One region of the Marinobacterium aestuariivivens genome, then DNA from elsewhere that is predicted to be linked to it. Evidence: predicted binding sites of a transcription regulator. Region 1 holds the regulator's gene; the other holds the start of a gene.
The links. Region 1 encodes FliA, which starts transcription of late flagellar genes. Its sites were predicted from a motif close to CTAAAGTTNNNNNNNNNNCNGCCGATA; they were not measured.
Positions count from the first base shown of each region.

Region 2: the regulator FliA is predicted to act here: its motif matches at 12,377-12,403, upstream of ACFQDL_RS04245 (flagellar protein MotY).

Region 1 is NZ_JBHSWE010000001.1:1,215,178-1,230,154, reverse strand. Features, by position in the region: gene fliR (flagellar biosynthetic protein FliR) at 1-55, shown strand, start outside; gene flhB (flagellar biosynthesis protein FlhB) at 387-1,520, shown strand; partial or broken gene flhA (flagellar biosynthesis protein FlhA) at 1,692-3,796, shown strand; gene flhF (flagellar biosynthesis protein FlhF) at 3,941-5,404, shown strand; gene ACFQDL_RS06450 (MinD/ParA family protein) at 5,424-6,230, shown strand; gene ACFQDL_RS06445 (RNA polymerase sigma factor FliA) at 6,293-7,003, shown strand; gene cheY (chemotaxis response regulator CheY) at 7,107-7,481, shown strand; gene ACFQDL_RS06435 (protein phosphatase CheZ) at 7,496-8,200, shown strand; partial or broken gene ACFQDL_RS06430 (chemotaxis protein CheA) at 8,213-10,314, shown strand; gene ACFQDL_RS06425 (protein-glutamate methylesterase/protein-glutamine glutaminase) at 10,763-11,872, shown strand; gene ACFQDL_RS06420 (flagellar motor protein) at 11,872-12,612, shown strand; gene motD (flagellar motor protein MotD) at 12,619-13,521, shown strand; gene ACFQDL_RS06410 (ParA family protein) at 13,787-14,560, shown strand; gene ACFQDL_RS06405 (chemotaxis protein CheW) at 14,557-14,977, shown strand, end outside.
Region 2 is NZ_JBHSWE010000001.1:803,968-819,959, forward strand. Features, by position in the region: gene fni (type 2 isopentenyl-diphosphate Delta-isomerase) at 1-878, opposite strand, end outside; gene ACFQDL_RS04190 (hydroxymethylglutaryl-CoA reductase) at 878-1,912, opposite strand; gene ACFQDL_RS04195 (TolC family outer membrane protein) at 2,046-3,356, opposite strand; gene ACFQDL_RS04200 (helix-turn-helix transcriptional regulator) at 3,430-4,062, opposite strand; gene ACFQDL_RS04205 (HlyD family efflux transporter periplasmic adaptor subunit) at 4,064-4,540, opposite strand; gene ACFQDL_RS04210 (biotin/lipoyl-binding protein) at 4,477-5,352, opposite strand; gene ACFQDL_RS04215 (ATP-binding cassette domain-containing protein) at 5,485-6,489, opposite strand; gene ACFQDL_RS04220 (6TM ABC transporter family protein) at 6,453-6,719, opposite strand; gene ACFQDL_RS04225 (ABC transporter transmembrane domain-containing protein) at 6,692-7,603, opposite strand; gene ACFQDL_RS04230 (hypothetical protein) at 7,673-8,053, shown strand; gene ACFQDL_RS04235 (tetratricopeptide repeat protein) at 8,311-9,792, opposite strand; partial or broken gene ACFQDL_RS04240 (argininosuccinate synthase) at 10,096-11,321, opposite strand; gene ACFQDL_RS04245 (flagellar protein MotY) at 11,482-12,315, opposite strand; gene rnt (ribonuclease T) at 12,576-13,205, shown strand; gene ACFQDL_RS04255 (peroxiredoxin) at 13,280-13,882, opposite strand; gene grxD (Grx4 family monothiol glutaredoxin) at 14,014-14,349, opposite strand; gene ACFQDL_RS04265 (aspartate aminotransferase family protein) at 14,658-15,851, shown strand; gene argF (ornithine carbamoyltransferase) at 15,898-15,992, shown strand, end outside.

The DNA.
Region 1 (14,977 bases):
CATTGCGACCGAAGCGCTGGAGCAGATCAGCCTGATTTTTCTCGGCGGCGGGTAGGTGACGTTGCAGGTGGTGCGGTGTGTTTCGCTTACCGGCACCCTACATGGCTGGGTTAATCGTGACGCGTAATGCGTAACGCCTAACGGAGTTACCAATGGCAGACGAGAGGCAGTTAATCGAAAGGGTCAGGAAAAGACCGTAACGACGAATGGTTGGCAGAGGCGGTTGATCCATGGCTGATGCGAGGCAGTTAATCGAAAGGGTCAGGAAAAGACCGTAACGACGAATGGTTGGCAGAGGCGGTTGATCCATGGCTGATGCGAGGCAGTTAATCGAAAGGGTCAGGAAAAGACCGTAACGACGAATGGTTGGCAGAGGCAGTTGATCCATGGCTGACGAGAGCGGTCAGGAAAAGACCGAAGACCCGACTCCCAAACGCCTGCGCGAGGCGCGGGAAAAGGGCGACGTACCGCGATCCCGGGAGCTGGGGGCGACGGTGCTGCTGCTGGCGGCGGCGGCCAGTGCGCTGATCTTCGGCGGCCAAGTCGCGCGTCTCATGGCGGGCATGATGAGCGGCAACTTCAGCCTCGATCGGGAAACGGTGTTCGATCCGGCGATGATGTTTGCCCATCTGGCACGCTCCCTGTTCGATGCCTTGCTGGCATTTTCGGGCTTTTTCGGGCTGGTGCTGCTGGCGGCCATCATCGGCCCGATTGCGCTCGGTGGCTGGAACTTCAGCGCCCAGGCGATCCAGCCCAAGGGCAGTCGCATCAATCCGTTGTCGGGCCTCAAGCGCATGTTTTCCCTCAAGGCGCTGGTGGAACTGATCAAGGCCCTGGCCAAGTTCGTGCTGGTCGCGACAGGGGCCGTGCTGGTGCTGGGGGTGCTGCAGCCCCGGCTTCTGGCCCTTGGTGCCCAGGATGTCATGACGGCCATCGGCGATGCCGTGGAGATTGTCATCTGGGCCTTCCTGGCCATCAGCGCCACCCTGATCCTGATTTCATTCATCGACGTGCCCTTCCAGCTGTACGATTACAGCAAGAAGCTGAAGATGACGATGCAGGAAGTGAAGGACGAGATGAAGAACACCGAGGGCAAGCCCGAGGTGAAGGGCCGTATCCGTCAGCTGCAGCGCGAGATCTCCCAGCGCAAGATGATGACGCGGGTGCCCGAGGCCGATGTGGTGATCACCAACCCGACCCACTATGCGGTGGCGCTGAAATACGATCCCGAGTCCGGCCGGGCGCCGGTGGTGCTGGCGAAAGGGGCCGATTTCGTGGCGCTGAAGATCCGCGAGCTGGCGGTGGAGCACGAAGTGCCGATTCTGTCGGCGCCGCCGCTGGCGCGGTCGCTATACCAGCATACCGAGCTTGAACAGGAGATCCCGGCCGGGCTCTTCAAGGCCGTGGCCCAGGTGCTGGCCTATGTCTACCAGCTCAGACGCTATCGCCAGCGCGCGGCCGATGCGCCGCCGCCGATGCGTGACGATGATCTCGATATACCGGATGATTTGCGGTCTTAGCGAAGCGCACCGCACCGGATACTCGGGCCGGGTTGGCTAGATTATTGCATCCATTCTTTTGCACGCTTTTATAGGCGTCAAAATTTTGAACTTCTTTCCGTCGCGGGTCTGACTCCGGCGACAGTGCACTGGATCCCGGGATCGGGTGACTGAAATTTGACAGGAAGCCAGTTGGACAGAGCCGTTATTCTCAGCAACGTACGCAACCTGAGCCAGGGTAACCTGGGGGTACCGCTGTTGCTGCTGGTCGTGATCGCGATGGTCACGCTGCCGATACCGCCCTTCCTGCTCGACGTTTTCTTCTCGTTCAATATCGCGCTGTCTCTGGTGGTGCTGCTGGTCTGCGTCTATGCGCTGCGGCCCTGGAATTCACCGTTTTCCCCACGATTCTGCTGGTTGCGACCCTGCTGCGCCTGGCGCTGAACGTGGCGTCTACCCGGGTGGTGCTGCTGTACGGCCACGAAGGCGGCGATGCGGCGGGCAAGGTGATCGAGGCCTTCGGCTCGGTGGTGATCGGCGGCAACTATGTCGTCGGTATCGTGGTGTTCCTGATCCTGGTGATCATCAACTTCGTCGTCGTGACGAAGGGTGCCGGCCGTATTTCCGAAGTGAGTGCCCGCTTTACGCTTGACGCCATGCCGGGCAAGCAGATGGCCGTGGATGCCGACCTCAATGCCGGCCTGATCAGTCAGGATGAAGCGAAACAGCGCCGTCGGGAAGTGACCCAGGAAGCGGACTTCTACGGTGCCATGGACGGTGCCTCGAAATTCGTCCGCGGCGATGCGGTGGCCGGGATTCTGATCCTGGCCATCAACCTGATCGGCGGCCTGGCGATCGGGATGCTGCAGCATGGTCTCAGCTTCGATCTGGCGATCCAGTACTACTCGATGCTGACCATCGGTGACGGCCTGGTGGCGCAGATTCCGTCACTGCTGCTGTCGACCGCCGCCGCCATCACTGTGACCCGGCAGAACTCCTCCCAGGACATGGGGCATCAGGTGCTGGACCAGATGTTCGCGGCACCGCGGGCCCTGATCGTCGCGGCGGCGGTGCTGGCGATTATCGGCGTGGTGCCCGGCATGCCGCATGTCGCTTTTTTGACACTTGCCGCCGCGGCCGGTGGCGTGGCCTGGTGGATCCTGAAGCGGCAACGCGAGAAAGCGGTGGAGGCGGCCGCCGACCAGCAGGAGCTGGCCCGTACCCAGCCGATGTCGGGCCCCGAAGAGCAGAAGGAGCTCGACTGGGACGATGTGATGCCGGTTGACATGATCGGTCTCGAGGTCGGCTACCGGCTGATTCCGATGGTCGACAAGCTGCAGGGCGGTCAGTTGCTTGGCCGAATCAAGGGGGTCCGGCGCAAGCTGTCCCAGGATCTCGGGTTTCTGGTGCCTTCGGTGCATATTCGCGATAACCTCGACCTGTTGCCGGGCGGTTACCGCATCCTGCTGATGGGGGTGATCGTCGGCGAGGCCGAGGTCTATCCGGACCGGGAGCTGGCGATCAATCCGGGGCAGGTATTCGGTACCCTGAAAGGGGTTGCGGTCAAGGATCCGGCCTTTGGTCTCGAAGCGGTCTGGATAGAGGCTGGTCAGAAGGAGCATGCCCAGTCGCTCGGCTATACGGTGGTCGACGCCAGCACCGTGGTGGCGACCCATCTGAATCAGTTGCTGCAGACCCATGCCCATGAGCTGCTCGGGCACGAGGAAGTGCAGCAGTTGCTGGAGATGCTGGGCAGGCATTCGCCGAAACTGGTCGAAGAGCTGGTGCCGGGCAAGCTTTCGGTCAGCGCTCTGTTGAAAGTGCTGCAGGGGCTGCTGATGGAGCAGGTGCCGCTGAAGGACTTCCGCAGCATCGCCGAAGCGCTCGCCGAGGCCGTGGGGCGTACCCAGGACCCGATGGCGTTGACGGCGGCAGTGCGGGTGTCGCTGTCGCGGCTGATCATCCAGGAGATCAACGGTTCCGGTGACGAGATTCCGGTGATCACCCTGGATCCGAAGCTCGAGCAGCTGCTGCTGAATTCGGTACAGAGCCAGAGCGGTGGCGACGGCCTGGCGCTGGAGCCCGGCATGGCCGAGCGCCTGCAGACGTCCCTGGCGAACGCGGCGCAGAATCAGGAGATGGCCGGGAAGCCGTCGATTCTGCTGGTGGCGGCGCCGGTGCGGCCGTTGATGGCCAAATTCGTCCGTTACGGCAATCATGTAATCCATGTACTCTCCTATCAGGAGATACCGGAGAACAAGAAGGTGACGATTGTCGCCACGGTGGGTGGCTCTTGAGAGTGAACAGCGACCAGTTGACAGTTTACAGGGCGCCACCTTTGCGCCGCAGTGCCGGGGATAACGTAGGGTGCCGGTAAGTGAAGCGCACCGCACCGATAGGCGGCAGCGCGTAACGCGTCAGCTATTGCCCGGAGGACGACCATGAAAGTAAAGCGCATTTTTGCCCCTGACATGCGCCAGGCGATGCGGCGGGTCCGGGAAGAGATCGGTCCCGATGCGGTCATTGTCTCCAATCACCGGGTTGCGGGCGGCGTCGAGGTGGTGGCGGCTCACGAGCAGGAATATGAAGCCGCCCAGGCCGAATTCAAGCGCCAGAACGAGGAGCGACGCCGGCGGGAGTCGCCACCGCGTCAGCCGGCGGGCGGGCGCCAGGAGGCGGGGCTGGATGACGAGATGCGCAAGGTGCGCGCCCGCATCGCCTCGGCGCAGCAGCAGGTCGAAAGGCCCGAAGAGCCCGGCCTCGGCGTGGTACGCAACCGTCAGATCGAGCGCGAGGACGACGAGGACCTGCGCAGTATCCTCGAAACCCTGAAGTCGCGGCAGCAGGCGCGCGCCGAGTTTCCGCCGCTGGATGCCGAACCGCCGCGCCGCATGCCTGATCCGCAGCCGCAGCCGCAGCCGCAGCCGCAGTCGCAGGAGCAGGCCGGCCAGGACGGCGATCACCGCATGATCCTGACCATGCAGCAGGAGATTCAGCAGTTAAGGGCGATGCTGGAAAACCAGATGAAGGCGCCGCAGTCTCAGCCGCAGCCGTCACCCCGGCCTCAGGTGCCCGCGGCCCAGGCGAAGCTGACCCGGCGTCTCGACAGCCTCGGTATCGGCGGCCGCGTGGTGCGTCATCTGGTCGGCAATATCGAGCAGGGCATCGAGCTCGACAAGGCCTGGCGCAGCAGTCTGGCACGTCTTTCCGATGCCATTCCCGTGGTCGGCGAGGAGTTTATCGAGCGGGGCGGCATGGTGGCCTTCGTCGGCCCGACCGGGGTCGGCAAAACCACCACCATCGGCAAACTGGCGGCACGCTACGTGCTCAAGTACGGCAGTTCCAGCCTGGCGCTGGTCACCACCGATTCGTACCGCATCGCGGCCCATGAGCAGCTGCGTACCTTCGGCCGCATTCTCGATGTGCCGGTGCGGGTGGCGGACGAGAATCACTCCCTCGACGAGGTGCTGCGGTCGCTCAAGGGCAAGCGGCTGGTGCTCATCGATACCGCCGGAATGAGCGCCAACGAGCCCCACACCGGAGAACAGATCGAGCTGCTCAAGGGGATATCGCTGCGGCTGAAGAAGCTGCTGGTGCTGTCCTGCTCCAGTCAGCGCCGGGTACTCGAGAGTGCCTACGAGACCTACAGGGGACTGGGGCTGAACGGCTGCGTGCTGAGCAAACTGGACGAGTCGGGCAGTCTCGGCGAAGCCCTGACCCTGGCGATCGAGCGACAGCTGCCGATAGCCTATGTCACGGATGGACAGAAAATTCCCGACGATATCGGCGTGGCGCGTCGCCACGACCTGGTGAGCCGGGCAGTGGTCACGGCGCAGAAGGCGCTGGAACGAGAACAGCAGTCGGGTGACGACCCCGGTCTGTCCTTTATCGGACAGGCGGGGTGACCCAGGGGTGAATCAGAGCATGCATCCAGTCAAAGTGGTGGCGGTGACCGGTGGCAAGGGCGGCGTCGGCAAGACCAATGTCTCGGTCAACCTGTCCCTGGCGCTGGGGCAGATGGGACGGCGTGTGGTGCTGCTGGATGCGGACCTGGGGCTTGCCAATGTCGATGTGCTGCTGGGGCTGAGGCCGCGCAAGAACATCACCGATGTTCTGGCGGGGGAGTGCGGCCTGGCCGAGGTCATGCTCCAGGCCGGCGAAAACGTGCGTATCGTGCCGGCGTCGTCCGGGACCCAGGAGATGACGGCGCTCGGGGCGCACGAGCATGCCGAGCTGATCCATGCCTTCAGTGATATCGCCGACGAGATCGACGTGCTGGTGATCGACACCGCCGCCGGTATCTCAGAATCGGTGGTGAGCTTTCTGCGCGCCTCCCAGGAGGTGCTGGTGGTGGTTTGCGACGAACCGACCTCGATCACCGATGCCTATGCGCTGATCAAGCTACTCAACCGGGACCACCGTGTGACGCGTTTCCGGGTATTGGCTAATATGGTGCGTAGCGAAGCGGAAGGCCGGAACATGTTCAACAAGCTGCTGACCGTCACCGACCGTTTCCTTGAGGTAACCCTTCAATACGTGGGTTCAATCCCTTATGATGAGTCGGTGAGAAAGGCTGTTCAACGGCAAGCTGCTGTATTGAAAGCGTTTTCCGATAGCAAAGCTGCTCTCGCCTACCGCCAGCTCGCCAACAGGGTCGATAGCTGGCCGGTGATGACCACGCCGCGCGGACATCTCGAGTTCTTTGTCGAGCGGCTGGTCCAGGGAATATAAGAAAGAAGTTCATCCACGGGATCGGACGATGGGCCTGTAAAAGAACATGCCAAAGGGACTCCATGTATAACCAGCTGGATTACACCTCCAGTCAGGACCTGATAGAGCAGTACGCCCCGCTGGTTAAGCGTATTGCTTACCATCTGCTTGCCCGGCTGCCGCACAGTGTCGTGCTCGAGGACCTGATTCAGGCCGGCATGATCGGATTGCTCGAGGCCGCCCGCAAATACAACCCCGGCAAGGGCGCCAGTTTCGAGACCTATGCCGGCATCCGCATTCGCGGATCCATTATCGACGAGGTGCGCCGGGGCGACTGGACGCCACGCTCGGTTCACCGCAACAGCCGTCGCGTCTCCGATGCCATTCATCAGCTCGAAGCCCGCCTCGGGCGCGACGCCGGCGATGCCGAAATCGCGGCGGAGCTGGGGATCGGCGTCAGTGAATATCACGGCCTGCTGCAGGATGCGATGGAGAGCCGGCTGTTCAGTTTCGAGGAGATGCAGAACCCCGATGACGAGAGTGTCGGCGAGCAGTTCGCCTCCGAGGACCCGGAACCGGGCGGTGCCGTCGAGCAGGCGGCCTTCGCCGGCGCGCTGGCGAAGGCCATCGAGGGCCTGCCGGAGCGGGAACGGCTGGTACTGGCGCTCTACTACGACGAGCAGCTCAACCTCAAGGAGATCGGCCAGGTGCTGGGAGTCAGCGAGTCCCGGGTCAGTCAGATTCACAGTCAGGCCGCCCACCGGCTGCGCGGCCGGCTGCGCGACTGGCGATAAATTTCTCAACGAATCATTGCAGAACCGGCCCGGTTGGCCGATATACTGCTGAACTTTGAATTCGGCGTTTTACTGTTTGGGGGAGCCCGTCTTGAGAAAGGACATCAGGATCCTGGTGGTGGATGACTTTTCCACCATGAGGCGCATCATCAAGAACCTGCTGCGGGATCTGGGATTCAGCAATGTGATCGAGGCCGACGACGGCAAAACCGCACTGCCGATCCTGAAACAGGGCGGCGTGGACTTCCTCGTCACCGACTGGAACATGCCCGGCATGACCGGCATCGATCTGCTGCGGGAGGTCCGCAAGGACCCGAAGCTGGCGGCGACGCCGGTGCTGATGGTCACCGCCGAGGCCAAGCGTGAACAGATCATCGCGGCCGCCCAGGCCGGCGTTAACGGCTACGTGGTCAAGCCGTTTACCGCGGCAGTGCTGAAGGAAAAGATCGACAAGATCTTCGAGCGCCTTGAAGGCTGAAGGGAGTGCCTGTCATGGCCGATAACCAACTGAACATCACCACCGATTCGCTTGAAAAGCTGTTGCAGGAAAAGGCGCGTGAGCTGGTCCAGGTGCTCGAGTTCGGCGACCTGCCGCAGGCGATGGAGCTGATCAGCGAGCTGCAGCAGGCCCGTCACAATGCCTTTTATCACGAGGTGGGTTACCTCACCCGCGGGCTGCACGAAGCGATCAAGTCGTTTTCCAGTGACATCGGTGTACCGCCGGAGCGGCAGGATCAGCTGTCGGCGATGAGCGATGCCTCGGAGCGGCTGGATTATGTCATCCAGCTGACCGAACAGTCAGCCCATGATACCCTCGATCGCGTCGACCGGACCCTGGAACTGGTGGATCGCATCGCCCGGGAGCCGGGCGCGTCCGCGCTCTCGCCACTGCTGGAGCAGGTCCGCGGGGAGCTGACCGAGATACTGGTCGGCCAGGGATTCCAGGACATCACCGGCCAGTTGATCCGGCGCGTGATTCATCTGCTGACCCAGGTCGAGAACCATCTGGTCAAGCTGATGGAGATGGCGGCCAAGGTCGACCGGCTCAGTGGCGTGCGGTCGGACGAGGTCAGGCCGCCGGTCGCCGCTGCCGATCCCGAGCGCGCCGAAGGCCCCCAGCTCAAGGCCGGCGACGGCACCGGGGTGGCCCGGAACCAGGATGACGTCGACGAATTGCTGTCCAGTCTGGGCTTTTGAAAGGAGCGCCCTATGAGTTTGGATGTGGATCAGGAGATCCTTGAAGATTTTCTGACGGAAGCCGGCGAAATACTGGAGCTGCTGTCCGAACAGCTGGTGGATCTGGAGCAGCGTCCCGATGATCGCGACCTGCTCAATGCGATCTTCCGTGGCTTTCATACCGTCAAGGGCGGGGCCGGCTTTCTGCAGCTCGAGGCCATGGTCGAGTGCTGCCACCAGGCCGAGAACCTGTTCGACCTGCTGCGTACCGGGGAGCTGAAGGTATCCTCCGGGCTGATGGATCTGGTGCTGCAGGCTCTCGATGCCGTCAACCAGATGTTCAGCCAGGTCCGGGCCGGCGATGAGCCGGAGCACGCCTCCCCGGCACTGCTGCAGAGCCTGGCCGCGGCCGCGAGCGGGCAACTGGCCGAAGTGCCCGAAGCACCGAAACCGGCCGCGAGGGTGCCCGAGAAGGCGGTTGGGACGGAAGTCGGTCTCGGCGAGGCGCTGGGTCAGCAGCCCCCGGCCGATCCGGACCTGATCTCCGAGGACGAGTTCGACTCCCTGCTCGACGAACTGCATGGCAGCGGCGGCGCCCCGGCAAGTCGGCCCCCGGGAACGACCTGATCACCGAGGATGAATTTGAATCCCTGCTCGATGAATTGCACGGCAGCCGGGGCGCTCCCGGGAAAGGGCCGTCCGGCAGCGCGGAAGATGAGTTCGAGTCGCTGCTCGATGACATCGGGGCACCCGCACCCGCACCCGCACCCGGTGCCGGCAAGGCGGCAAACGGCGAACTGATCAGCGAGGATGAGTTCGAGGCGCTGCTCGACAAGCTCCAGGCCGAGGGCAAGGGGGCCTTCGCCGCGCCGCCGTCCGGCGATGCCGGAACGCCGCCCAGGCCGGAGCCCGAACACGAGCCGGTTGCGGCAACGCCCCAGACACCGCAGGCGGCGCCGGTGCGCAGCAACCAGGAATCCAGTGTCCGTGTCGATACGCGCCTGCTCGATACCATCATGAACATGGTCGGTGAACTGGTGCTGGTGCGCAATCGACTGGTGCGCCTCGGCGGCGCCCAGGAGGACGAGGAGATGGGCAAGGCCCTGGGCACCCTCGACATGGTCACCGCCGATCTGCAGATGTCGGTGATGAAGACCCGCATGCAGCCGGTGAAAAAGGTGTTCGGCCGCTTTCCCCGCCTGATCCGGGACCTGTCCCGCAGCCTGAAGAAGGAGATACGGCTGGAGCTGAGGGGCGAGGAGACCGATCTCGACAAGAATCTGGTCGAGGCACTGGCCGATCCGCTGATCCACCTGGTGCGCAACTCCGTCGATCACGGCATCGAATCGCCTGCCAGGCGCGAGCAACTGGGCAAACCGCGCGAAGGTCATGTGTTGCTGTCGGCGGAGCAGGAGGGGGATCATATCCTGCTGGTGATTCAGGACGACGGCGGCGGCATGGACCCGAACAAGCTGCGCAAGCTGGCGGTCAGCCGCGGCATGCTCGACGCCGAGGCGGCGTCGCGCCTGAGCGACCAGGAGTGTTTCAACCTGATCTTCGCACCGGGTTTCTCGACCAAAACCGAGATCTCCGACGTGTCCGGGCGCGGGGTCGGCATGGACGTGGTCAAGACCAAGATCACCCAGCTCAACGGCACCCTCAGCATCGATTCCGTGCTGGGGCAGGGCACCCGGATCGCGATCCAGGTGCCGCTGACCCTGGCGATCATGCCGACCCTGATGGTGATTCTCGAGAAGCAGGCGTTCGCGCTGCCGCTGGTCAACGTCAACGAGATCTTCAATCTCGACCTGACCAAGACCAACGTCGTCGACGGCCAGCGGGTCATCGTCGTGCGCGACCAGGCGTTGCCGTTGTTCCATCTCAAGCGCTGGCTGGTGGATGGCGCCCAGAGTGCCCAGCTGCCCAAACAGGGGCATGTGGTGATCGTGACGGTGGGAACCCAGCGGGTCGGCTTCGTCGTGGACCAGCTGGTGGGGCAGGAGGAGGTGGTGATCAAGCCGCTGGGCAGTATCCTGCACGGGACGCCGGGGCTTTCCGGTGCAACCATTACCGGCGACGGTCGCATCGCGCTGATCATCGACATACCCAATTTATTGAAGCGCTACGCCGCCTGACAGCGGCGCAGACTCGAAGGGACTCATGGCGGTACGAGAATTGATGATTGTCGACGACTCCAGCTTGATCCGTGACCGCATCTGCGAGGCGCTGTCGCAGGGTGGCGGCTGCCTGTACGGTTTGAAGCGCTACGCGGCTTGATCAAGGTGCAAAGAAGAAGGGACTCATGGCGGTACGAGAATTGATGATTGTCGACGACTCCAGCTTGATCCGTGACCGCATCTGCGAGGCGCTGTCGCAGGGTGGCGGCTGCCTGTACGGTTTGAAGCGCTACGCGGCTTGATCAAGGTGCAAAGAAGAAGGGACTCATGGCGGTACGAGAATTGATGATTGTCGACGACTCCAGCTTGATCCGTGACCGCATCTGTGCGGCGCTGTCGCAGGGCGGCTGCCTGTACGGTTTGAAGCGCTACGCGGCTTGATCAAGGTGCAAAGAAGAAGGGACTCATGGCTGTAAAAGTACTGATAGTCGACGACTCCAGCTTCTTCCGTCACCGTATCAGCGAGGCGCTGTCGAAGGATCCGCGCCTTCAGGTCGTCGGAACCGCCGCCAACGGCCGCGAAGGTGTGGAAAAGGCGAAGCAGCTGAAACCCGACGTCATCACCATGGATGTCGAGATGCCGCAGATGAACGGCATCGAAGCGGTGCGGCAGATCATGCGTGAAGCACCGACCTCGATCCTGATGGTCTCGTCGCTGACCCATGCCGGGGCTCAGACCACGCTGCAGGCGCTCGAGGCCGGTGCCGTGGATTACCTGCCCAAGGATATTCGCGCCTGGATCGACAACTCCGGTCAGGTCAGCAGCCAGCTGATCGATCGCCTGATCGGCCTGGCGCGGTCGCCGCGGTTTCGCAGCGGCGGGCGTTTCGGCGTCGGCGCAGGAGCCGGGTCCACGGCGGCAAAGGGTTCCAGCACCCATCTGATCCGCCCGGCCGGGCGGGAAGCGACGCCTGCGCCGTCACGCAGCCCGGCCCGTCCGCGGATGCCGGACTGCCGCCTCGTGGTGATCGGTTCGTCCACCGGCGGCCCGGCGGCGCTGCAGCAGATACTGACCCGGCTGCCGGCCTCCTTCCCCTATCCGATCCTGCTGGTTCAGCACATGCCGTCCACCTTCACCCCGGTGTTTGCCGAGCGGCTCAACCAGCAGTGCCAGATCCGCGTGCGCCAGGCCGTCGACGGCGACCGGCTGGAGCCGGGACTGGCGCTGCTGGCGCCGGGCGGGCAGCAGATGTTCATCGAGAGCAATCGCCCGGACCGCGTCCGGGTGCTGCCCGGTGACGAGCGCCTGACCTACAAGCCCAGCGTCGATGTCACCTACGGTTCGGCGGCGCGCAGCTATGGCCGCCGTACCCTGGCGATCATCCTCACCGGGATGGGTGCCGACGGCTGCGAGGGCGCCAGGCTGCTGAAGAAGACCGGCGCCACCATCTGGGCCCAGAATCGCGACAGCTGCACCATCTACGGCATGCCGCAGGCGGTGGTCAAGGCCGGTCTCGCCGATGCCGAGCTGGACCTGTCGGAGTTCGGCCCGCTGCTGGCCGGTGAGCGGCGCTGATGGACAGGCTCAGCCTGCTGGGGCTGCTGCTGGCGGTGTTTGCCGTCGCCGGCGGCCATTATCTCGAGGGCGGGCAACTGCAGCAGCTGCTGAATGTCCCGGCGATGCTGATCGTGATTGGCGGTACCCTGGCGGCGGCGGCCATTCAGTCGCCGGCGGATGATTTTCGCCGTGCCCTGCAACTGCTGGGCTGGCTGTTTCGCGGTCCGCGCTTCGATTTCGAGGCGGGTATCGGCCAGATCGTGGAATGGTGCGGCGCGGCGAGGCGTCAGGGCCTGCTGGCGCTGGAAAAGGAGGTCGCAAAGGCACAGGATCCGGTGGTGCGGGGCGGTCTCCAGCTGCTGGTCGACGGCAAGCACGCCGAGGTCATCCGGGCCATGCTCGAGGTGCACCTGGTGTCGCAGGAGCAGCGTGACCTGCAGGGCGCGCGGGTGATCGAAAGCATGGGCGGCTATGCGCCGACACTGGGCATTCTCGGCGCGGTGATCGGCCTGATTCAGGTGATGAGCAATCTGGCGGATCCCGCCGGCCTCGGCGCCGGCATCGCCACGGCATTTGTCGCCACCGTTTATGGCGTCGGGCTTGCCAACCTGCTGCTGATTCCGCTGGCGAACAAGATAAAGAGCCTGGTGCTGGCGCGCTATCGATATCAGGAGATGATGCTCGAAGGCCTGATGTCGATCGCCGAGGGTCAGAGTCCGCAGTTGATCCGCCAGCGTCTGCTGGGCTACATCGGGTAAGCCGTCATGCCGCGCCGTCTCCCTCCGAGCGATGATTTGCGGCAGGATCGCTGGGTGATCTCCTACGCCGACTTCATCACCCTGTTGCTGGCCTTTTTCGTCGTCATGTATGCGATCTCGTCGCTCAACGAGGGCAAGTACCGGATACTGTCGGAGGCGCTGTCGGGGGTGTTCGACGGCTCCGGCCGGCTGCCGGGGCAGGGCGGTAACCGGTTGGCCGACGATATTGCCATAGGCGCCGCTCAGGTGCCCGATGCGCCGCCACTCGAGATCGATCCGCCGGACCCGGAGGTGACCGGGCAACTGCGCAGTCTGCAGCAGCAGCTGCAGCAGCGCTTTTCGGCCCGTATCGAAACCGGTGACATGAAAGTCGACGGCAACGACCTCTGGATCGCCATCGAGCTGCGGGCGGCGCAGCTGTTTCCCAGCGGCAGCGCGCTGCCGGAGATCGAGGCGGACCAGTTGCTGGGGGATATTGCCGGCCTGTTGCAGGGGCTCGACAACCCGCTGCATGTCGAGGGATTTACCGACAACCAGCCGATCGAGACCGACCAGTATCCGTCGAACTGGGAGTTGTCGGCGGCCCGGGCCGCCGCGGTGGTGCGGATCCTGGCGCTCAACGGCCTGCGGCCCGACAGGATGGCGGCGGTCGGCTACGGTGAATATCAGCCGGCCTACAGCAATCGTACCGCCGAGGGGCGCAGTCGCAATCGCCGGGTGCTGATCGTGATCTCGCGTGACGAGCGGGTGCGCCGTGCCGTCTCGGCCTTCGGCAGTCAGCAGATCAGTACCGATGCGGTCAGCGAGCTGCTCGAAGCCGAGCCGTCGCCGCCGCAACCGGCGATCGAGCAGGTTGAAACGGAATCGGGCGGCATTCTGATTCGGCGCGCGGAACCGGACGCGCAGTAGATCACCGAACATTGGATACGGACAATCCGAAAACGTAGGGTGCTGGTAAGCGAAGCGCACCGCACCGCTAGGATTCAGGAGCAGTAACAGGACATGAAGGCAATTTGGATCGCCTGGCGGAAACGGAGAGGCGGGGCGTCACAGTGAGCAGGAATCGGCAGCAGGAGCAGTAACAGGACATGAAGGCAATTTGGATCGCCTGTCGGACACGAAGAGGCGGGGCGTCACAGTGAGCAGGTATCGGCAGCAGGAGCAGTAACAGGACATGAAGGTTTGGTCTGTAGCGAACCAGAAGGGCGGGGTCGGCAAAACCACCACGGTGGTGGCGCTGGCCGGTCTGCTGGCCGAGCTCGGTCACCGGGTGCTGGTGGTGGATCTCGATCCCCACGGTTCCCTGACCAGCTATTTTCGGCACGACCCCGACGAGCTCGATCACAGCGTATTCGATCTGTTCGCCGGTGATCCGCTGAATGCGGCGGGGCTGGAAGCGCTGCTGCTGCCCACCACCCACGAGCAGATCCGCCTGATGCCGTCGTCGACGGCGCTGGCGACGCTGGAGCGACGGGCCGTGGGCAAGGAGGGGATGGGGCTGCAGGTGGCGAAGGCGCTGCGACAGCTCGATGGACGCTATGATCATGTCCTGATCGACAGCCCGCCGGTACTGGGCGTACTGATGGTCAACGCGCTGGCGGCCTGTCAGGAGCTGCTGGTGCCGGTGCAGACCGAACACCTGGCGCTCAAGGGCCTGGAGCGTATGGTGCGTACCATCGCGATGATCAACCGCGCGCGCAGGCGCAAGTTGCGTTTCACCATCGTGCCGACCTTCTACGACCGCCGCACCCAGGCGTCGGTCAGTTGCCTGCGGCAGCTGCATCACCAGTATCCGGACGAGATCGCCGGCAGCGTCGTGCCGGTGGACACCAAGTTTCGCAATGCCAGCGTTCAGGGCGTCGTGCCTTCGTCGCTGGATGCCGGCAGCCGCGGGATCAAGGCCTATGCCCATGTGCTGCGCAACCTGCTCGAGCGGCCAACATCATGACAGACAAGCACCCCCAGCGGGTGGTTCAGGACTATCTGGATGCCCTGCTGTTCGATCCCGAAAGCGAAACCGAAACCGAAACCGAAATCGATGTTCAGTGCGAGGCGCCCGCCCCGGCGGAACCCGACGTGCAGAACGTGCCGGACGAAGATGCCGGGGCCGAGGCTCGCAGCAATGCCGAAATGATCGCGGCCTTCGGAGCCGAAGAGGATCTGGTGGCAGACGAGGCCGGGGCTTCGGTGCAGCCGGATGACGAGGATGCCGAGGCGCGTGCCGACGCCGCGATGATGGCGGCATATGCCGCCGCAGAGGCATCGGGCCCGGCGGCGGAGCCCGAACCCGCAGCACCGGCGGACGACGCCGAGAGCCGTGCCAATGCCGCGATGCTGGCCGCCCATGGCCAGGAGGACGAGCATG
Region 2 (15,992 bases), 410 kb from region 1:
GCCGCCAGGCCGCACAAAGAGGCGCCGAGTATAACAGATTTCACCATATCAATCCCATCTCTGAGCCCGCCGCTGGCGATCAGCGTCGCGCGATCGCCAAAGGGCTCGGCCAGGCGCAGCGCCGTCGGCGTCGGGATGCCCCAGTCCTGGAATCGCAGCCCTGTCGGATCCTCGCCGGCATTGCAGCGGTGGTATTCGATACGGCTCCAGGAGGTGCCGCCGCTGCCGGCCAGATCGAACAGCCGTACGCCCTGGGCGAGTCCTGCGGCGATCGCCTCGGGACCCAGGCCGCAGCCGACCTCCTTCAGGATCAGCGGCACCGACAGCTGGCCGGCCAGCTCGCCGATACGCGCGCTCAGCCCGGCGAAATCGGTATCGCCCTCGGGCTGGATCGCCTCCTGCAGCGGATTCAGGTGCAGATAGAGCGCATCGGCACCGAGACAATCCACCGCCTGCTGGCAGTGTACCGCTTCGAAACCGTAGTTGAGCTGAACGGCGCCGATATTGGCCAACAGCACCGTGGTCGGTGCCAGTTCGCGCAGCTCGAAGCTGGCGCGGGCCTCTGGCTGGGTGAACATGACCCGCTGCGATCCCACGCCCAGGGCGACCTGGCAGCGCTCCGCCGCTTCGGCAAGGTTGCGGTTGATGCGCCTGACCAGATCATGATCGCCACCGGTCATCGACGAAATCAGCAGCGGAAAGCTGAGCCGCTTGCCGAGGAACTCGGTCGAGGGGTCGACAGCGGCCAGGTCAAGCTCCGGCAGCGCCCGGTGACGCAGCCGGATACCGTCGAAGTGGGCGCCGTTGCGCTCGATCGCCGGGTCCCGCTCGATCGCGCGGATATGCTCGATCTTGCGCTCGTTGGTCGGGTCCGACATCATCGCTCCAGCTTGAGGTGAGCCTCCATCAGCTCGCCGGGATTGGTCTGGGCCGCCAGCAGCGACAGTTCGCCGCAGAGCACCGTGGCCCCGCAGATCGCCGCCAGACGGCGGGCGTTGGCGCCGGGCTCGCGCTCTTCGCGACAGCCCAGCTGCTCGAGGTTCTCTTCGACGAAATCGAGCCCCTTGCCGTTCCCGACGGTGCCGACGATCAGGTTCGGCAGCGTGCAGGAGAAGTAGAGATCGCCGTCGCGAACTTCGGCATGCACCACGCCCTGAGAGCCCTCGATGATGTTGGCCGCATCCTGGCCCGTCGCCAGGTAGAAGGCCAGCAGCATGTTCGCGTAATGGGCGTTGGCGCTGCGCAGACCGCCGGCCATCAGGGTACCGATAAGGTTCTTCTTGATATTGAGGTCGACGATTTTTTCCGGTGTGGTGTGCAGCCTGCGCTCGCACAGGTCGCGCGGTACCAGCAACTCGGTCACCACGTACTTGCCGCGTCCGAGAATGCCGTTGACCGCCGTCGCCTTCTTGTCGGAGCAGTAGTTGGCCGAGATCGACGAATAACGCAGCCCCGGGTACCGGGTCAGGATCCAGGGGATCAGCTGGTCCGCGGCGTTGGTCACCATGTTGTGGCCCGATGCATCGCCGGTGGTGAACTCCAGCCGCAGGTAGATCAGGTTCGCCACCACCTGGGAGTGGATATCGATCAGCCGGGCAAAACGGCTGCTGCGCCCGACCACCTCGTTGAGCTCCGGCTGACGCGCCTTGAGCGACTCGATCGCCTGGTGGGCGGCCAGGGCATCCTCCGCTTCCAGCAGGATCGAGCGGGTCATGCGCTCGTCGATCACCGACGTTTTGATGCCGCCGGCCAGAACCGAAACGCGTGCGCCACGCCCGACCGAAGGCCAGAGCGGGGTTTCATAGGTCGCGAGCGGAACCCAGACCTTTTCATCGACGATATGGCCGGTCAGCCGCATCGGACCCACCAGCCTCATCGGGACCGGGGCCTGCAGTATCTTGTGTGCTTTCATCAGTTGCGCCGCGCCAAAAATCGAAAGTAATGTGCCAAAAACAAAAAGGGTTGCGCCACGCAACCCTTGGGATCTGAATGCTCAGGCAGCGCGGATTTTATCCAGCCGCCTGAGCAGATGCAAACCGGCGCCGTTACCGGGAGGCGTCCGCCATCTCCGGCGAGCCGTCCATTTCGCCGTTCTGCGGCAGCGGCACCTCGAGGGTATCGAGCAGCTGCCCCATGCCGCTGACGACACGGTACTGGGCGATGAGGTAGTCGAAGGTGGTGTCGGTCAGGGAGTTCTGCGCCGAGAACACCTCGTTTTCGGTATCCAGCAGGTCGAGCAGCGAACGCTGGCCGATATCGAACTGTTTCAGATAGGAATCCCGGGTCTGCTCCGCCGAGCCGACATAGGTTTCGAGGTACTTCATCTGCTGACCCAGGATCTCGTAGGCGTTCCAGGACAGCCCGAGCGACTGGGTGACCTGGCGGTCGGCGCTGTTGCGGATCTCTTCGGCCTCGTGGATCTGGTGCTGGGTCTTGCGGATACGGGCCTTGTCGGTGCCGCCGTTGAAGATGTTGTAGCGCATGCGCAGCATCGCCGTGAAGTCTTCGTTCTGCCCTTCCACGCCATCGATATCGTGGTACCAGGTACGCTCCATCTCGAAGTGAAGGGTCGGATAAAGACGGCTGAAGGCCGCCTCGTACTGTGCCTGGGCCGCTTCGATATCGGCCGCCGCCAGCTGCAGCGTCGGCTGGGTCATGTCGGCCTGCTGCAGCGCCTGCTCGTAGCTGGCGGGCAGCGACAGATCGACCGGCACCTCGTAATCCTCGGGCGGCTCGACGCCGACCACGCGGATATAGTTGGCGCGCGCATCGCGCAGGTTGTTCTCGGCCGCCAGCACGTTGACCTCGGACAGCGCCAGACGGCTTTCCGCCTGCTGTATCGAGGCCAGGCTGCCAAGCCCCGACTCCGAACGGCGGCGGATCTGGTCATAGATGGTGACGTGGTTGCCGAGCGTCTGCCTGGCCAGACGCAGCAGCTCCTGGCGGCGCACGACCTCGAGGTACTGGCGGGTCGCGTCGAGGGCGAACTGCTCCGCCACTTCACGCACCCGGGCATCGGCCGAACGCAGGCGCGCTTCCTGGCGTGCGACCTCGCTCTGGGTGCCCTCGCCGTCGAACAGCATCTGGCGGAAGTTCAGCGTCGCCTCGCTGCGCCACAGGTCCTCGTCGCCGTCACCGTCAGGCTGGTTATCTCGGGTGGTGGGACTGTCGGTCCATTCACGACCGATGCCCAGCAGCATGTCGATATCCGGATAGAGACCGCCCATGGCTTCGCGCACTTCCTCGCGCACCGCCCGGCGGGCGTTGATCGCGGCGGCGACCTCCGGATTGCTCAAGATGTTGTCGGCTATGACATCCTGCACCGACGTCGCATGCGCCACCTGAATCGCCGACATCAATGTCATTCCTGCGATTATCCCTGTCCTGATACCCATCTTCCTGTTCTCCCTAAAATGTCCATCTACGGCGTTAGTGTTGTCGTTCCTGAGCCTTCGCCATCAGTATCAGCGAGACCCGGTCGCCGGCTCCCGTTTTTCTGAGAATGGCGCTGATATGCGCCTTGACCGTACGTTCGGTGATCTTCAGTTCCCTTGCAATCACCTTGTTCGCTACGCCGCTGATCAGTATATCCATAACCTGCTGCTCACGCTCGCTGAGATCGGCGGCGAGTCCCAGGCGCTCGGCCTGAACCGACAGCAACTGTGCCGGCTGGCCATTGAGCAGTCGTTTCAGCAGCTTCTGCATCACCAGCGGACTGGCCCAGATATCGCCGCGTCCGACGGTTTCGATCAGTTGCTGCAACAGCGAACCGGTAATGAAAGTGCTGGCATACGCCCGGGCACCGAGGGCCAGCATCCGTATCCCCTCGTCGTCTCTTGGCCGGTCCGTCAGCACCGCATACAGCTGTCCCCCGCTCTGCAGCGCCTTGAACAGCGGATAGCGGTACTCCTGCGGCAGCGAATCCAGATGCAGCAGCAGCAGACCACCGGGCAGCCCCAGCTCCAGCGCATCAAAATGCAGACGCCGCGCCGACCAGCCATGAAGCAGTCTCTCCCAGCGCTCCCCCACATTCCTCTGTGTCGAATAATATCCCAGTTCCATCTCAGCGTTCCGTCAGCGCCCTGTTGCGGGCCTTGAGTATCGGTTTCAGAAGATAGTCCATTATCGTTTTCTTACCGGTGAGGATATCGACGCTCACCGTCATGCCGGCAATCAGCGGCAGCGGCTTGTCGGCATTGCCGAGATAGGGATTTTCCGTCTCCAGCCGGACCCGGTAAAACGCCTTTTTCTCCTCGTCGAGGATGGTGCTGGGCGAAACGAAGACCACTTTGGCGTCGAGTCCGCCGTAAATCGAAAAGTCGTAGGCAGAGACCTTGACCGTGGCGGGCAATCCGACCCTGATCTGGGCGATATCGGCCGGCCGGATCCGCGCCTCGACCAGCAGGCGATCCTCCCAGGGCACGATGTTCAGCAGCTCGTCTCCGGGCTGAACCACGCCCTCGACGGTATTGACCATCAGCTCCTTGACCGTTCCCTTGACCGGAGCCCGCACCTCGGTGCGGGTGATCCGGTCCTGCATGCCCTGCATTGATTCCTGCAGGCGGGCCAGCTCGCCACTGACTTCGTTGAGTTCCCCCGGGCCCGGGTGCGGAACTGCAACTCCCCTTCGCTCAGACGGCTTTCATGTTCGGAAATGGCCGCCTCGATACGGGGAATGCTGAGGCGGATCCCGGCCAGATCGCCTTTCATATCATTGACCTGGCGCTGCAGCCGGATGTACTCGACCTCCGAGATTACCCCTTCGCCAACCAGCGGCTGCATGATATTGAGTTCCTTGAGCAGCAGGTTATAGCTGCTCTGGATCTGATCAATTTTGGAGCGGGCCTCGCGCAGCTCCTGACGGCGCTGCTCGAGCTGGCGCTCGGTGATCGCCAGGGTGGTGCGCAGCTCCTGTGCGCGGGCGCGGTAAAGGGTGCGTTCGCGCTCGAGCTGATGACGGTAGGCCTCAGGGAAGTCCCCCGGCACCTCGAACTCGGTGCCGTCCGACTCGGCCTGCAGCCGGATCTGCTTGGCCAGCAGCTCGTACTGGCGCACGCGGTTTTCGTTGAACGAGCTCGAAAAGCGGGTATCGTCGATACGCAACAGCACCTGGCCTCGCTCCACCAGGTCCCCCTCTTTCACCAGGATCTCGGAAACGATGCCGCCTTCGAGGTTCTGCACCACCTGCAGCTGCCGCGACGGAATGATCTCGCCGTCGCCCCGACTGATCTCGTCCAGCTCCGCCCAGTTGGCCCAGAGAATTGCCAGCAAGATGAACAGCGCCATGCCCCAGAGCAGCAGTCGGGCGCTACGCGGCGTCTGCTCCAGCATGGCTTCGCTGATGCTGGTCATAAAGCGGCTATCTTGGTTCGACACTGAGCTTTTCATGGTTGTCCTGTCTGCATACCGGCGCCACTGCTGGCGGGCCGCTACGGGTCTTGAAGTCACGCCCCGGCTGCTTTCCTGATTGGGTTCTGGACCCCGCTATTTGCGAATCTGCAGGCGACCCTGCTTGAGGGCCTCGAGCACCGCCTGTTTCGGCCCGTCCGCCACGATCTTGCCGCCATCGACCACAATTAGCCGATCGACCAGGGTCAGCAGCGACATCTTGTGGGTAACCAGCAGCAGCGTCCTGTCCCGGGCGTAATCGGCCAGCTGCTGCTTGAGCAGCTCTTCGGAACTGTTGTCCATCGCATTCGAGGGCTCGTCGAGAATCAGCACCGAGGGATCGTGAATCAGGGCGCGGGCCACGGCTACCGCCTGGCGCTGGCCGCCCGACAGCGCTGCGCCGCGTTCGCCGACCTGCATGTCGAAGCCCAGCGGGTGACGATTGACGAAATGATCGGCCCCGGCCAGCTGCGCCACCCGGACCACCTGCTCGTCGCCGGCCCAGGGTGCGCCCAGGGTAATGTTGTCGCGCAGGGTGCCGGCAAACAGCATGATATCCTGGGGCACGTAACCGAAATGACGGCGCAGATCGACCGGATCGATCTGCTTGATGTCGATGCCATCGACGCGCACGGCCCCGTCCCCGGCACTGTAAAGCCCCATCAGCAGCTTTTCGATGGTCGACTTGCCCGAACCGATACGGCCGATCAGGGCCACCTTTTCGCCGGCCTTGATACGGAAAGAGATGCCGTCAAGCGCCTTCTGCTGCTCGCCCGGATAACTGAAACTGACCTGATTGAACTCGATATCGCCCTTCAGTTCCGGGCGGTGCACGAAGTGGCGTTCGCCATCCCGCTCTTCGGGCATGTCCATGATCTGATTCAGGGTCTTCAGTGCCGTCGACGCCTGATGGAAGTTGGTGACAAGTCCCGCCAGTTGCCCCATCGGCGCAATCACCCTGCCCGACAGTATCACGCTGGCGATCAGGGCTCCGAGCGTGAGTTCCCGTTCGGAGATCAGGTAAACGCCGAAGATCACGATCGAGGTCGAAGTCAGTTGCTGGATCAGGCCGGCGAAATTGACCACCGACGACGACAGCATCCGCGAGCGCAGCCCCAGCGGGCGATATAGCCGCCGGCCTGCTCCCAGCGCAACTGCAAAGGCGTCGCGGCGCGCTGGGTCTTGACCGTTTCCATCGCCGTCAGACTCTCGACCAGGGTGGCATTCTTCTGCGCCGCCGATTCGAAGGTCTTTTCCACCGACTCGCGCAGCTTCGGCCGCACGATCAGCGAGAAGATATAGATCAGCGGGATCGCCGCCACCGGCACCACGACAAGCGGCCCCCGATCAGCGCGATCACCGCCAGGAAAATGAGCGCAAACGGAATATCGATCAGCACCGTGTTGATGGTCGAGCTGAGCATCGCCCGGATGCTCTCGAACTCGCGCAGGTTGTTGGCAAAGGAGCCGACCGAGCGCGGCATGGCGCCATAGCTGAGCGACAGCACCTTTTCGAACAGCATCGCCGACAGCAGGATGTCGGTTTTCTTGCCCGCCACCTCGATGAAATAGGCACGCAGCATCTTCAGGCCGAAGTCGAACAGGTAAACCACGAACAGGCCGATCGCCAGCACCCAGAGCGTTTCGATCGCACTGTTGGGCACCACCCGGTCGTAGACGTTCATGACGAACAACGGGCTTGCCAGCACGAAGAGATTGATCAGCAGCGACGCCAGCAGCACATCGCGATAGATACGTATCGAACGCTTCAGAGTGCCCCAGAACCAGTGCCCTTCACGGTCCTCCAGCACCTTCGACACCCGTTCGCTGAAGCGATACTCCATGCGTACGAAAATGGCATAGCCGGTGTAGTGCTGCTCGAGTTCCGCCAGGGCAATGCGGTGCTTGCCGCCGCTCTCGGTCTGGATGATCAGCGCCGAGTCGTCCTCGAGGTCCAGCTCCTGCAGAATGCAGGCCTGGTCGTTTTTCAGCAACAGCACGGCTGGCAGTACCAGCGGCGAGATATCCCGCAGCGAACGGGGCAGAACGCGGGCCTTGAGACCGCCACGCTGCGCCGCTCGCACGAACAGCTTCGGTGTCAGCCGGTTGTTCTCCAGCGGCAATCCGGCGCTGAGCACTTCGGCTGACAGGGGGTTGTGATTCTGCCGGGTCAGCTCGACCAGACAGCTTAAAAGAGGGTCCTGAATGTCGTCCATGTCCTTGACCTGCTCGGATTGCGGGCACCATACTAGCACGCAATCCAACTACCGAATATCTGTTCTCTGATGCTCTACGCAATACGGAACGCGGAGGGCCGCATCGTCGGCCTGACCGAAACGGCCGGGGACGGCACCGAGCCGATCGACATGAAGAACCGGGAGGTGCTCGAGTTCCTGTCGATCAACGACGGCTCCTTTTCACCGGAGGCGTTTCTCGATCGCTCCGATGCTGGTACCGTGCGCATTATCGAGGACATGATAGATATCCTGATAGCCAAAAATATTATTCTTTTCACCGACTTTCCGCTTGCGTCCCAGACGAAGCTGCTCAGCCGGAAACTGGCCCGCTCCTACCTGCAACCGGAGACGGCGGAGGCACAAGATAGCGAACCGCAGCCGACTCTACAATCCCGCATCCTGATCGAAGACGACGACAGCTGGATATAAGGCCAGGGATGGCCTGTAGATCGAAAACGCAGGAGCAGTTTTCGACTAAGGCCAGGGATGGCCTGTAGATCGGAAACGCAGGAGCAGTTTTCGACTAAGGCCAGGGATGGCGGAAGGCCGCCCCGCCTGTAGATCGGCTTTTTACGACAAGACGGCAGGAGCAGTTTTCGACTAAGGCCAGGGATGGCGGACGGCCGCCCCGCCTGTAGATCGGCTTTTTACAACAAGACGGCAGGAGCCGTTTTCGACTAAGCCGTTTATCCTGACCCGCCCTGCGAACGGTTCAGCTCCCCCAGCCGCCGGCACAGCGCGCGATACCGCTCCTGCTGGCGATGACTCAGGACTCCGAAACGCACATCGAACAGAAGGTCGCTGCACTGGCGCAGAATCTCCGCGCGCCGGGCAGGCGTGGATACCGCCACCCGTAGCCCGCTCTGCACCAGGTTCAGCACCACCCCGGGACTGCCGCCGCGCAGCGCCTCGGCTTCACGGAAACGGTCGAACGCCTGCTCGTAGTGCCCCTTGCGGTAACTGACCATGCCGGCCAGATTGGCCCGCCCCCAATCGAGCGTCGCCAGCCGGCGCATCACCTCCTGACGCCGCTCCAGCGACGCCTGGGCCAGGCTGCTGAATTCGAGCGCGTCCACCAGCGGATCGACCAGTTCGGCCTGATCGGACAGCGGCAAAGCGGCATAGCGCTCGAATGCATCCCGGGCTGCCTGTTCGGCCATCGACCTGTTGCCGCTGCGCTGATAGATCTGGGCGCCCATCAGACGCGCCCGAAACAGCACCACCGGCTCGCCCATGAAGTCGCGCACGGCAGCCTCCAGGGTGCGCACGGCCTCAGCCTCTGCGGCAACGGAGGCCGGCGACTGCCGCTCGTCGATCTGCTGCAGCAGCGCCTGCACCAGGCCATAGTAATCGTCGGCGCGCTGAAATGGGGAATGACGCGCGTAATTCAGAGCCTCCCGCCAGGCGGTAACGGCCTGGGCCCAGTCGCCCTCCAGCGCCATCAGGTTGGCCAGGTCACTCTGCAGCTGAGGCATGCTGGGCTGCAGGATGACCGCCTTGCGCAGCAGCATCTGCGCCGCTCCCGGGTCGCCCAGCACCCGGTGAACCAGGGTCAGCAGGATAAACGCCTCCACCGCGGTATGATGCTGCCCGGTCAGGCGCAACAGACACTCCTGAGCCTCGCGATAACGCCCGAGGCGAAACAGGGCGACCCCCTGACCGATATGCGCCCAGTCGACGTCACGCTCCTGCAATACCCCGGCGAAGAGCGCCAGCGCCTCTTCGTAACGCTGCAGACGCAACAGCACCAGTCCCTTGAGCCGCAGAAAGTAGGGCCTGACACCCGGGTAAAGCCCCTGGAAGTGCTCGAAGCACCCGAGGGCTTCAGCCCACTGCTCCCGGTCCAGCAACGCCTCCAGCGGCAGCAACAACTGCTTGACCCGCGCCAGCCGGTCCAGGCACTGACGCAGCCTGACAGGATCGTAGGGTTTGGACAGACAGCTGTCGGGCGCATATTCCAGAGCTCCCGCCAGGACTTCCGCCTGCTCAGGCTCGGCCACCAGAACGAAGGTATCCTGAAAGCGCCGGGCGCCATCCAGCGTGGCCTCCTGTATCACCTGCAGACCGGTCTTGGCACGAGGCCCCAGATCATAGGCGACAAAGCAGAAATCGAAAGACTGTTCCTGCAGGTAGCTGACCGCCATGTTGGCCGAAGAGGCCGCGGCCACCGGCGACAGACCCAGCTGGGCGAGCAGCGCACGCAGCCCCCAGATCGTCCCGGTTGGTATCGACGATCAGTGCCGACTTGCCTGCGAAGAAATTATCCATGGGCCTGCGAACTGGAAGAATGTCGCCAATTTAACACAGCCGCCGAAAGCGATACAAAGCGCTGCATTCACCGCCCGACGGGCGTGCCCCTCCCCGGAATTCGCTACGCTCACTCCAGGCGACAGCCAGACGCGCGACTGGCGAGGCGTCACAAAACAAAAAAGCCCGCAAAGCGGGCTTTTCTTGTGGGGCCTGCCGGACGATCAGTCTTCCAGCAGGTTACGGCCCTTGCTGGCTGCGATGCGCATGCGCAGCGCGTTGAGCTTGATAAAGCCCTCGGCGTCCTTCTGATCGTAGGAGCCCGCATCGTCCTCGAAGGTCGCGATGCTTTCGTCGAACAGACTGTCGGCGGAACGACGGCCAACCACGTCGACATTGCCCTTGTAGAGCTTCAGGCGCACATCGCCATTGACGTTGCGCTGGCTGTAGTCGATCAGCTGCTGCAGCATCTTGCGCTCTTCGGACCACCAGAAGCCGTTATAGATCACCTCGGCATAGCGCGGCATCAGCTCATCCTTCAGGTGAGCCGCTTCGCGGTCCAGGGTGATCGACTCGATGGCACGGTGGGCGCGCAGCATGATGGTGCCCCCGGAGTTTCATAGCAGCCGCGGGACTTCATGCCGACGAAGCGGTTCTCGACGATGTCGAGACGACCGATGCCGTTGGCGCCGCCAACCTTGTTCAGGGTCTCGAGCACCGTGGCCGGGCTCATGGCCTGACCGTCGATGGCAACGATATCGCCCTTTTCGTAGGTCAGCTCGATGTAGGTCGCCTGATCCGGTGCCTGCTCCGGCGATACCGACCAGCGCCACATGTCCTCCTCGGCCTCGGCCCAGGGCTCTTCCAGCACGCCGCCCTCGTAGGAGATGTGCAGCAGGTTGGCATCCATCGAGTACGGGGACTTTTTCTTCTTGCCGGTGAAGTCGACGGGAATATTGTGCTCTTCACAATATTTCATCAGCTTCTCGCGGGAGTTCAGGTCCCATTCGCGCCAGGGCGCAATCACCTTGACACCCGGCTTGAGCGCATAGGCGCCAAGCTCGAAGCGCACCTGGTCGTTACCTTTGCCGGTGGCGCCATGGGAGATGGCATCGGCGCCGGTTTCGTTGGCGATCTCGATCAGGCGCTTGGCGATCAGCGGGCGTGCGATGGAGGTGCCGAGCAGGTACTCGCCCTCGTAAATGGTGTTGGCACGGAACATCGGGAACACGAAATCGCGCACGAACTCTTCGCGCAGATCCTCGATGAAGATCTCCTTCACGCCCAGCGCCTGGGCCTTGGCGCGGGCCGGCTCGACCTCTTCACCCTGGCCCAGATCGGCCGTAAAGGTGACGACTTCGCAGTTATAGGTATCCTGCAGCCAGCGGACGATAACGGAGGTATCGAGTCCGCCGGAGTAGGCCAGCACAACCTTTTTGATATCGGACATGTCTCAGCTCCAGATGAGATCGCCCGGCCGCCACCTGAGGCCGCCGGGACTGGGAATCTGTGGGTCGAAAAATCGTCGGAACGAGGGCCGCACCCTCGAGACGCCTCGAAAAAGCGACGCAGTATAGCAGGAAAGCCGCAGACTCAGAAGCGGGACGGACTCAGTTGCGTTCCAGCCGGACGGTCACACGGCGGTTGCGGTCACGGTTCTGCGGGCTGCTATTGGGCACCACCGGATAACGCTCGCCATGGAAACGGGTCGTCACCATCGCTTCATCGACGCCCTGGGATACCAGATAACGCGTCACCTCCTCGGCGCGCCTTTTCGACAGGTCGCGGTTGAGCAGCCGGCGCCCGAGGTTGTCGGAATGCCCGTCGACATAGACGGAGCGCACGGAATCGTCATTGCGGACATAAAGCGCGATCAGGTCCAGGCGTTCGCGGGCCGCATCCGACAGAGTGACGACCGCGGACGGGAAAAGCACCGCAGTGCGCGCGATCTGACGGTAATTCACCGGCAGCAGACGCTCGATGCAGCCACTGTACTCGCGATAGGCCGCCGGAAAATTCGCCGCCGACACACCGACCCGCAGCGACTCTCCGGTACCCTGCCAACCGCCGCGGGTAAAGGTGGGCACCAGCCCCTGCTGCAGATAGGCCAGCATCTGGCGGGCATGGGCGCTGCCGACATCGATGACGCCGCTGGCGTCGTCCACCTGCACGGAACCGATCACGCGGGGCGCCGTCCCGGGCTGCCAGGGCGGCGCCTCCGCCACCAGCAGCGCTTCGGACGACGCCCGAACCCGCTGCACAGACTGCAGACTGAAACGCACATCCTCACCCGCCTCCTGCTCGAACAGCGCCCGGCCGTAATCGGGCACCGACTGACTCAGGCGACAGCTGAATTTCGACGACTCGAGGTCCCAGCGCGCATCGTCGATCACGGCCCTGAAGGTGACCGCACCGGCGACCTGGACACAGAGCCAGAGAGACACAAGCACCAACAACCTGGGAATCAATTCATCAACCTCAATACTCGACAGACCGCTGAGAGCTTATCGACCCTGGCGGACGTTTCTTTAGCGCTGCCATTCGTGATACCGGCACCGGCCACTTCGCGACGCGACAGCGCCTGCGCCGCGGCTCATCAAATTGGAGGCCGGGGAACCAGACTGCTAGAATGGCCTCTCATCTTATTCGAGCAGACGCTGCACATTAAGGACCCCACTTGAGCAACAGCACCATACCGCAATTGATGGCCGATCGTTTCCGCGGATTTCTTCCCGTCGTCGTGGACGTCGAAACCGCCGGCTTCAATGCCCGTACCGACGCACTGCTGGAGGTGGCCGCCGTCACCCTGACGATGGACGAAAACGGCTACCTGATGATAGACCAGTGCTTCGACGAAGCGGTCGAGCCGTTCGAGGGGGCCAATTTCGAGCGCTCCGCCCTGGAATTCACCGGCATCGATCCCTTCGACCCCGAACGCGACGCGATACCGGAAACCCTGGCCCTGGAGAACATCTTCAAGCCGATTCGCAAATCGATCAAGGCCCACGGCTGCAAGCGCGCTGTCCTGGTCGGCCACAATGCCGCCTTCGACCACGGCTTCGTCCAGGCCGCATCGGCACGCGCCGACATCAAGCGCAACCCCTTCCACCCGTTCTCGACCTTCGATACCGCCACCCTGGCGGGCCTGGCCTACGGTCAGACCGTCCTGGCCCGCGCCTGCGACGTCGCCGGCATCGACTTCGACGGCAAGAAGGCCCACTCCGCGCTCTACGACACCTGCAAGACCGCCGAACTCTTCTGCTCCATCGTCAACCGCTGGAAGGACCTCGGCGGCTGGGACATGGTACTCGAGGCGCGCCAGTACGAGGATTGAAGGTTACGCGTAACGCGTAACCCACAAAAAAGGCCCGTCACGATGACGGGCCTTGTTTTGTTTCAGGGGCTTGCTTACAGCTTGCCGGATTCTGCAGCCAGGTAGGACGCAACGCCTTCCGGAGAGGCGTTCATGCCCTTGTCGCCCTTGGTCCAGCCAGCCGGGCAGACTTCGCCGTGCTCTTCGTGGAACTGCAGCGCGTCGACCAGACGGATCAGCTCTTCCATGTTACGACCCAGCGGCAGGTCGTTGACGATCTGCGAACGGACAACGCCGTTCTGGTCGATCAGGAAAGCGCCGCGGAAAGCCACGCCACCCTCGGCTTCGACATCGTACGCCTGGCAGATTTCGTGCTTGACGTCAGCCACCAGGGTGTACTCGACCGGGCCGATACCGCCCTGATTGACCGGGGTGTTGCGCCATGCATTGTGGGTAAACTGGGAATCGATGGAGACACCGATCACTTCGACATTGCGCTCCTTGAATGCGGCGATGCGGTTGTTCAGCGCGATCAGCTCAGAGGGGCAGACGAATGTGAAGTCCAGCGGGTAGAAGAAAACCAGACCGTATTTACCGCTGATGGCTTCTTTCAGGTTGTAGGTATCGACGATCTCGCCGCTACCCAGAACCGCTGCAGCTGTAAAATCCGGTGCCTGCTTACCAACTAGTACGCCCATTGCTTATCTTCTCCGTTTGTAGTCCGTTTTTAAGCACTAAAATCCATCGGCGCGGCCGGGAAGGCCCGGTCGCGCCGATGAAGGGGTCGGGCACGCTGTCCGGACGACTGCCGGAACAGCATGCCGCTCGATCAGGATTCGTCCGCCGGCTGCTCGGCCGCCACCTGTTTGATCAGGGTTTCCAGCTCGCCGCTGGCTGCCATCTCGCAGATGATGTCGCAGCCGCCGACCAGCTCGCCCTTAACCCACAGCTGCGGGAAGGTCGGCCAGTTCGCATATTTCGGCAGCTCGGCACGGATCTCGGGGTTTTCCAGAATATTGACGAACGCAAAACGCTCACCGCAATTCATGATCGCCTCCGCCGCACGGGACGAAAAACCACACTGCGGAAAACGCGGGGTTCCCTTCATGTAGAGCAGAATGGAGTTGTTCTCGACCTGCTCCTTGATGGTATCGATTACGCTCATTGATACACCTTTAACAATGCCTGAATTCGCTCTCGCTCGCATGCTGCGAACACATGGCGCTAGCCTATCACATATCCGAGCGTTATGGTCAGGTAAAAATGGCCACCTGTCACGCGTTACGCGTTATGCGTAACCAGTCACCAAAACGGATATTGGGTCCCTCGCCGCCATTACAACCCCGCCCTGTGAAAATCAGGTTAGGATCGGGCTGCGCATTGATTTGATTGCCAAAATGCAAGCATCTCAATAGAATGCCTTTCTTTTGTTTGGCAGCCGGGGCTGCCTTTTTGCGTTGTAGGGAGAGGGAGATGGCCGTGACACCGATCATGAACACGTACAACAGGCTGTCCGTGGCCTTTGACCACGGCGAAGGCGCCTGGCTGTACGACACGGACGGCAACAAGTATCTCGATGCGCTGTCCGGCATTGCCGTATGCGGCCTCGGTCACGCCCATCCGGCCGTTACCCACGCCCTCTGCGAACAGGCCGGCAAGCTGGTCCATACCTCCAACCTGTATACCGTCCCGCTGCAGGAGCGCCTCGCCGCCCGGCTGACCTCCATTTCCGGCATGGACAACGTCTTCTTCGGCAACTCCGGCGCAGAAGCCAACGAAGCCGCGATCAAGCTGGCACGCCGTTACGGCCACCAGAAGGGCATCGACAACCCGGCTATCATCGTCATGGAGGGCGCCTTCCACGGCCGCACCCTGGCGACCCTCAGCGCCACCGGCAACCGTGCCGTGCAGGTCGGTTTCGAACCGCTGGTCGGCGGCTTTGTGCGCGCCCCCTACAACGACGTCGAGGCGATCCGCACCATCGCGGCCAACAATCCCAATGTGGTGGCGATCCTGGTCGAACCGATCCAGGGCGAGGCGGGCATCCGCATTCCGGCCGATGACTACCTGAACCAGCTGCGCGAGATCTGCGACAGCCACGAATGGCTGCTGATGCTCGACGAGGTCCAGACCGGCAACGGACGTACCGGCGAGTATTTCGCCTACCAGCTCAACGGCATCCTGCCGGATGTGGTCACCACCGCCAAGGGCCTCGGCAACGGCGTCCCCATCGGCGCCTGCCTGGCCCGGGGCGTTGCCGCCGGCATCCTTACGCCGGGTACGCACGGCTCCACCTACGGCGGCAACCCGCTGGCCTGCGCGGCCGCTCTGGCCGTCGTCGACACCATCACCCAGGACAACCTGTGCGCGCGAGCGGAGCAGCTCGGCAAGCGCATCTGCGACGGTTTCCGCGCCCAGCTGGCCGGCTCCGACTATGTCCGGGAGATTCGCAACAAGGGCCTGATGATCGCCATCGAGCTGACCGAAGCCGGCACCGAGCTGGCCGTGCTGGCAAAGGTCAAGGGCTTGCTGCTGAACATCACCGGCGGCGGTCGCGTCGTGCGCCTGCTGCCGCCGCTGATCCTGAGCGACAGCGAAGCGGACCTGCTGGTGAACACCCTTTCCAAACTGATCCAGATCTACGCGGCTGACGATCGGGAAGCCTGAAACCTAATTGCCGCACTCAGAGGACCTGCTACAGCAGTTACCACCTATGAGCACGAGACATTTTCTGACGTTGAACGACCTGACCGCCGGTGAGCTCAAGCAGCTCATCCTGCGGGCCGGTGAACTGAAACAGATGCGCAA